2 regions of the Pontibacillus sp. ABV4_188 genome follow, and region 1 is predicted to be linked to the other one. Evidence: a T-box and tRNA genes for the amino acid it is inferred to sense, from the RefSeq annotation. Region 1 holds a T-box; the other holds one or more tRNA genes.
The links. The T-box of region 1 lies ahead of leuS (leucine--tRNA ligase). A T-box ahead of a tRNA ligase gene usually reads a tRNA of that ligase, here a tRNA-Leu.
Positions count from the first base shown of each region.

Region 2: it has a tRNA-Leu gene. The T-box ahead of leuS (leucine--tRNA ligase) is inferred to sense a tRNA for this amino acid. The anticodon was not compared.

Region 1 is NZ_CM149975.1:3,107,939-3,111,332, reverse strand. Features, by position in the region: gene ACYX4O_RS15950 (ABC transporter ATP-binding protein) at 1-824, shown strand, start outside; gene ACYX4O_RS15945 (ABC transporter permease) at 808-1,767, shown strand; T-box leader at 1,834-2,050, shown strand; gene leuS (leucine--tRNA ligase) at 2,122-3,394, shown strand, end outside.
Region 2 is NZ_CM149975.1:255,123-258,516, reverse strand. Features, by position in the region: rRNA gene ACYX4O_RS01515 (16S ribosomal RNA) at 1-1,197, opposite strand, end outside; tRNA gene ACYX4O_RS01510 (tRNA-Ile) at 1,308-1,384, opposite strand; tRNA gene ACYX4O_RS01505 (tRNA-Gly) at 1,395-1,468, opposite strand; tRNA gene ACYX4O_RS01500 (tRNA-Pro) at 1,485-1,561, opposite strand; tRNA gene ACYX4O_RS01495 (tRNA-Arg) at 1,573-1,649, opposite strand; tRNA gene ACYX4O_RS01490 (tRNA-Leu) at 1,738-1,824, opposite strand; tRNA gene ACYX4O_RS01485 (tRNA-Leu) at 1,878-1,962, opposite strand; tRNA gene ACYX4O_RS01480 (tRNA-Lys) at 1,980-2,055, opposite strand; tRNA gene ACYX4O_RS01475 (tRNA-Gln) at 2,066-2,140, opposite strand; tRNA gene ACYX4O_RS01470 (tRNA-Asp) at 2,148-2,224, opposite strand; tRNA gene ACYX4O_RS01465 (tRNA-Glu) at 2,235-2,309, opposite strand; tRNA gene ACYX4O_RS01460 (tRNA-Ser) at 2,320-2,410, opposite strand; tRNA gene ACYX4O_RS01455 (tRNA-Asn) at 2,413-2,487, opposite strand; gene ACYX4O_RS01450 (SprT family protein) at 2,768-3,214, opposite strand; gene cmpA (cortex morphogenetic protein CmpA) at 3,332-3,394, shown strand, end outside.

The DNA.
Region 1 (3,394 bases):
GAGAGGTGTTTGGTTTCCTTGGACCGAATGGAGCGGGGAAAACAACAACCATTCGAATGATGGTTGGCCTTATGAAACCTACTGCCGGAAATGTAATTATTGGGGGAACTTCTTTACTTGAGAATTATGAGAAGACAATCAGTCAAGTGGGGGCAATCGTGGAGAACCCGGAATTGTATGATTACATGTCTGGATACAAGAATCTGATTCATTTTTCTAGAATGCACAAAGGAATTACAAAAGAACGCATTCAAGAAGTGGTGGAGCAAGTTGGGTTAACTTCTCGTATTGGTGAGAAAGTGAAAACCTATTCTCTCGGTATGAGGCAGCGTTTAGGTTTAGCACAGGCACTCTTACATAAACCAAAGTTTCTGATTTTGGATGAGCCAACGAATGGATTAGACCCTGCGGGAATTCGAGAGTTTCGTACATATTTACGTAGAATAGCTCAGGAAGAAGGCGTGAGTATTCTCGTTTCTAGTCACCTTTTATCTGAAATCGAATTAATGTGTGATCGAGTTGGTATTATTCAAAAAGGAAAATTGATTGATATACGTACCGTTAAAGAGGAAACACAGAAAACAAAGTGGACATTTACCGTAAATCAACCTATTCAAGCGAAAGATGTTTTAGAGCAAGCGTTTGAAGGAGTAGAGATTGAGACAGGTGAGAAATCTATCTCTATATCAATTTCTCAAGACGAAGTGCCCGAGTATAATAAAGTGTTAGTGGAGCAAGGGATTCTCGTTTATGGAATTGAGAATACGAAATCAACATTAGAAGACGAATTCTTAAAAGTAACGGGTGGTGAGCAAGTTGGGTAGTTTTGTGAATTTAGTTCGTAATGAATGGATGAAGTTAATGCAAAGAAAGAGTACATGGATTATGTCTATTATTCTTATTATTGCTGTATTTGGTATATTTGGAGTTTTAAAATGGGATTACAGCCACCGTGAAGAACCGATAGGAGCCAATACTTCTGAACAACGACTACAGCAACAAATTAACACATACGAAGCTCAGAAATCAGAAGCGGATCCATCATCTTCTGATTATAAGAATGCTGCCCAGCAAATTGAACTTGCCCAATATCGTCTTGATGAAGGGCTGGCACCTGCTGAAGTGGGGAGTTTCTGGCATGTTATGAATACATCCTCAAATTTCTTTTCTTTAATCGTTTTATTTGTCATTATTGTGGCCTCAGGTATTCTAGCTCATGAATTTCAAAAAGGTACTATTAAATTACTGGCTATTCGGCCGGCTAAGCGCACGAAACTTCTTTACAGCAAATATGTCACTGTGCTTCTTTTCTCTGTTGCGATTGCTTTGCTTTTACTTGTTTCCTCTTTAGTGGCATCAATCATATACTTCCCGTATGATTCTTACACCTTCTTAACTTGGAATGGTGAGGAGGTTTCAGAGTGGCCTGCAATATTCTGGATCTTACAAAGCTATCTTTATGCTATGGTAAACGTTGTAGTAATGGGTACGATTGCTTTTGTGATAGGAGCACTATTTCGTTCAAGCGGTTTGGCTATTGGGATTACAATGTTCTTATCTTTCGCTACGTTACCTGCAATGTTGATGTTGAGAAAGTATGAATGGGCTAAGTACATCTTGTTTGCACATAACGAGTTTTCGATGCACCTTAGCCAGCCATTTATGGACGTCACTCCCTTATTTTCGTTAATGGTCATTCTTGTGTATTTGGTTATATTTCATGTACTTATGTACACTTCGTTCAGGAAACGGGACATAGCGGTTTGATCAGGTACCTGTCTTCTTGACATTGTTAGAAGAATTGCTTACAATTTACTATCATAACTAACGGTCTGAATAACTGTGATAAGGACTAGTAATAAAAGTGTCAAGCAAGAAGAGAGATGGCGGCTGGTGGAAGCTATCCTTGACCTTTATGAACTCACCTTTGATGTTGCGCGCCTGAACGTAAGAGTAGGGTTCGCCGTTCTCCGCGTTAAGGATTCGAGTGAGCGTCAACTGGCGTTAATTTGGGTGGTACCACGGGTATTCGAAACCTCTCGTCCCAGAGTTTGGGGCGAGAGGTTTATTTTTTTATAATCAAATCACGTTATTCAGCACAAGTTCTAGGAGGTCAAAGCAATGGCATACGATCACAAATCGATCGAAAAGAAATGGCAAGATTACTGGGTTGGTGAAAAAGTATTCAAAACTGACAGTAGTAGTAATAAAGAAAAGTTTTATGCACTAGATATGTTTCCATACCCATCAGGAGCTGGTCTTCACGTTGGACACCCTGAAGGGATGACAGCAACAGACATTGTTTCTCGCATGAAACGCATGCAAGGGTACGAAGTTCTTCATCCAATGGGTTGGGATGCATTTGGACTTCCTGCTGAACAATATGCACTTGATACAGGTAATGATCCAGCTGTCTTCACGCAGCAAAATATCGATAACTTCCGTCGTCAAATTCAAGCACTTGGATTCTCTTATGATTGGGATCGTGAAGTAAATACAACAGATCCAAACTATTATAAGTGGACACAGTGGATCTTCACGAAGCTGTATGAAGAAGGCTTAGCCTATGTAGATGAAGTTGCTGTTAACTGGTGCCCTGCACTTGGTACAGTTCTTGCGAATGAAGAAGTCGTAGACGGTGTGAGTGAGCGCGGGGGACACCCTGTTGTTCGTAAACCGATGAAACAGTGGATGCTTAAAATTACAGCTTACGCAGATCGTTTATTAGAAGACCTTGAAGACCTAGACTGGCCTGAGAGTATTAAAGATATGCAGCGAAACTGGATTGGTAAATCTGAGGGGGCAGATGTCCACTTTGAGGTCGATGGACACGATGAAACATTCACCGTATTTACGACCCGTCCAGATACTTTATTTGGTGCAACGTATGCCGTACTAGCCCCTGAACACCCATTTGTTGAGCAGGTTGTGTCGGCTGAACAAAATGAAGCGGTTCAAGATTATATCAATGAAGTGACTAAGAAAAGTGACTTAGAGCGCACGGACCTTGCGAAAGAGAAATCAGGTGTGTTTTCAGGAGCTTATGCGATTAATCCTGTAAATGGAGAACGCATTCAGATATGGATAGCGGACTATGTTCTAATGTCTTATGGTTCTGGTGCAATTATGGCAGTGCCTGCTCACGATGAACGTGATTATGAATTTGCCAAAACGTTTGATCTTCCAATCCGTGCTGTTGTTGAAGGCGGAAATGTGGAAGAAGAAGCCTATACAGGAGATGGAAAACATATTAATTCTGATTTCCTAAATGGTCTTGATAAAGAAGAAGGAATACAAAAAGCGATTGAATGGCTTGAAGCAGAAGGTAAGGGTGAGAAGAAAACGTCGTACCGTCTTCGTGACTGGCTATTCAGCCGTCAGCGTTATTGGGGAG
Region 2 (3,394 bases), 1.2 Mb from region 1:
CTCCGGTTTGTCACCGGCAGTCACCTTAGAGTGCCCAACTGAATGCTGGCAACTAAGATTAGGGGTTGCGCTCGTTGCGGGACTTAACCCAACATCTCACGACACGAGCTGACGACAACCATGCACCACCTGTCATTCCGTCCCCGAAGGGAACTCCCTATCTCTAGGGATAGCGGAAGATGTCAAGACCTGGTAAGGTTCTTCGCGTTGCTTCGAATTAAACCACATGCTCCACCGCTTGTGCGGGCCCCCGTCAATTCTTTTGAGTTTCAGCCTTGCGGCCGTACTCCCCAGGCGGAGTGCTTAATGCGTTAACTTCAGCACTAAGGGGCGGAAACCCCCTAACACCTAGCACTCAACGTTTACGGCGTGGACTACCAGGGTATCTAATCCTGTTTGCTACCCACGCTTTCGCGCCTCAGCGTCAGTTACAGACCAGAGAGTCGCCTTCGCCACTGGTGTTCCTCCACATATCTACGCATTTCACCGCTACACGTGGAATTCCACTCTCCTCTTCTGTACTCAAGTTCCCCAGTTTCCAATGGCCCTCCACAGTTGAGCTGTGGGCTTTCACATCAGACTTAAGAAACCGCCTGCGCGCGCTTTACGCCCAATAATTCCGGACAACGCTTGCCACCTACGTATTACCGCGGCTGCTGGCACGTAGTTAGCCGTGGCTTTCTGGTTAGGTACCGTCAAGGTACCAGCATTTCCTCTGGCACTTGTTCTTCCCTAACAACAGAACTTTACGATCCGAAGACCTTCATCGTTCACGCGGCGTTGCTCCGTCAGACTTTCGTCCATTGCGGAAGATTCCCTACTGCTGCCTCCCGTAGGAGTCTGGGCCGTGTCTCAGTCCCAGTGTGGCCGATCACCCTCTCAGGTCGGCTACGCATCGTCGCCTTGGTAAGCCGTTACCTTACCAACTAGCTAATGCGCCGCGGGCCCATCCATGAGTGACGGCCGAAACCGCCTTTTACCAGTGAACCATGCAGTTCACTGGGTTATTCGGTATTAGCTCCGGTTTCCCGGAGTTATCCCGATCTCATGGGTAGGTTGCCCACGTGTTACTCACCCGTCCGCCGCTCGATCCACAACAATCACCCCGAAGGGATCATGTTGATTCACGCGCTCGACTTGCATGTATTAGGCACGCCGCCAGCGTTCGTCCTGAGCCAAGATCAAACTCTCCATAAAGTTAGAGTTTGCCTAGCATCAAATAAATGATTACTGGCTTTAAAAAATAATTTAAAGACATTGACGTTACATGTTGTTTCGTTCAGTTTTCAAAGATCAAATGTTTCTTCTGGTGGGCCTGAGTGGACTTGAACCACCGACCTCACGCTTATCAGGCGTGCGCTCTAACCAACTGAGCTACAGGCCCATATTAATAATGGAGCGGGTGATGGGAATCGAACCCACGACATCAGCTTGGAAGGCTGAGGTTTTACCACTAAACTACACCCGCATATAAAGTTTTCCGATGGTCGGGAAGACAGGATTCGAACCTGCGACCCCATGGTCCCAAACCATGTGCTCTACCAAGCTGAGCTACTTCCCGCAGAAAGAAAATGGCGCGCCCGAGAGGAGTCGAACCCCTAACCTCTTGATCCGTAGTCAAACGCTCTATCCAATTGAGCTACGGGCGCATGTTGTTTTTTTGAAGCGACAAGATTTATTATATCACGTCTATTTTATCAATGCAAGAACTTTTTTTAAATTTCTTTGTGACTTCAATGGTGCGGTCGAGAGGATTTGAACCTCCACGGGGTGAACCCCCACTAGGCCCTCAACCTAGCGCGTCTGCCATTCCGCCACGACCGCTCATCAATTATGAGCTTTACACGCTTGTTAGCGAAGATCGCTTGCATTAATAATGGTGCGGGTGGAGGGACTTGAACCCCCACGTCGAGAGACACTAGATCCTAAGTCTAGCGCGTCTGCCAATTCCGCCACACCCGCACGGTGTGAAAAAACAATGGTGAGCCATGGAGGATTCGAACCTCCGACCCTCTGATTAAAAGTCAGATGCTCTACCAACTGAGCTAATGGCTCTTCGTAATAATGGCTGGCCCAGCTGGATTCGAACCAGCGCATGACGGTACCAAAAACCGTTGCCTTACCGCTTGGCTATGGGCCAATATAAGTGGCGGTCCGGACGGGACTCGAACCCGCGACCTCCTGCGTGACAGGCAGGCATTCTAACCAACTGAACTACCGGACCAAAAACTAAATGGTGACCCGTACGGGATTCGAACCCGTGTTACCGCCGTGAAAGGGCGGTGTCTTAACCACTTGACCAACGGGCCAGGTAAGAAATGGCGGAGAAGGAGGGATTTGAACCCTCGCGCCGCTTACGCGACCTACACCCTTAGCAGGGGCGCCTCTTCAGCCACTTGAGTACTTCTCCACTGGCTCCAACGGCAGGATTCGAACCTGCGACCGATCGGTTAACAGCCGATAGCTCTACCACTGAGCTACGTTGGAATAAGAATTAATGAAGCATTTGTTTTTCGGCTTGTTTTGTTTCGCCGACAATTAAATACTTTATCAGATATTGTTTTTGTTTGCAAGGATTTTTTTAAAGAATTTCATTCGGTTTGAATGAGTTCTTTTTTGTTTTCCTTTGCGACTTTTATATGTTACAACACATTTTAATGAGTGTCAATAACATTCCCGAAAAAAATTAAAATCAGTTATTCGGTTAAAGTGCCGTATCGATGACGGCTATAATAATTTAACACGTGGCTCGTCCAAGGTCAATACATTATTCTATCTTTTTTAACTTCCCTTTGCATTTCCCGCACCTATACTTCGTTGTATTCACCCTTTTTAGTCGTTTATAAGTATACCCACACTCCTTGCATTGATAGATATGGTTAGGCTCTCTATATTGGGAAGGCAACGCCTTACAAAATCGCGGAGACCCCGTTCTTTTTAATAAGGCTCTAAATTCTGGGTCACGATGTTGATAACCCTTCCCTTCTATATGAAGGTGATAGTGGCATAACTCATGTTTGATTATCCCTTTAAATTCTTCTTCACCTAACTCTGATAGGTATTTAGGATTCAGCTCAATTCTCCTGTGAGCTGGTAAGTAACGGCCACCTGTTGTACGTAGACGGTTGTTCATCATTACCTCATCTTCATATGGCTTCCCAAACCATTCTCTTGAGATCTGATCTACCCATCTCCATAACGCTTTATTTTCCATAGTTTCCCCTCCTTTATCACATATAGGCGTTTGTATGCATAACATGAAAGTAACGCTTTATACCTTTCTCAATGACAACATCGCTTTTTACATATTAACAGAAAGGTGGTGCTCTTTATGCCTAGTTGGTTACAGCGACAACTGATGAAAGCATACCAGGAAAAGAATTCTTATCAAATC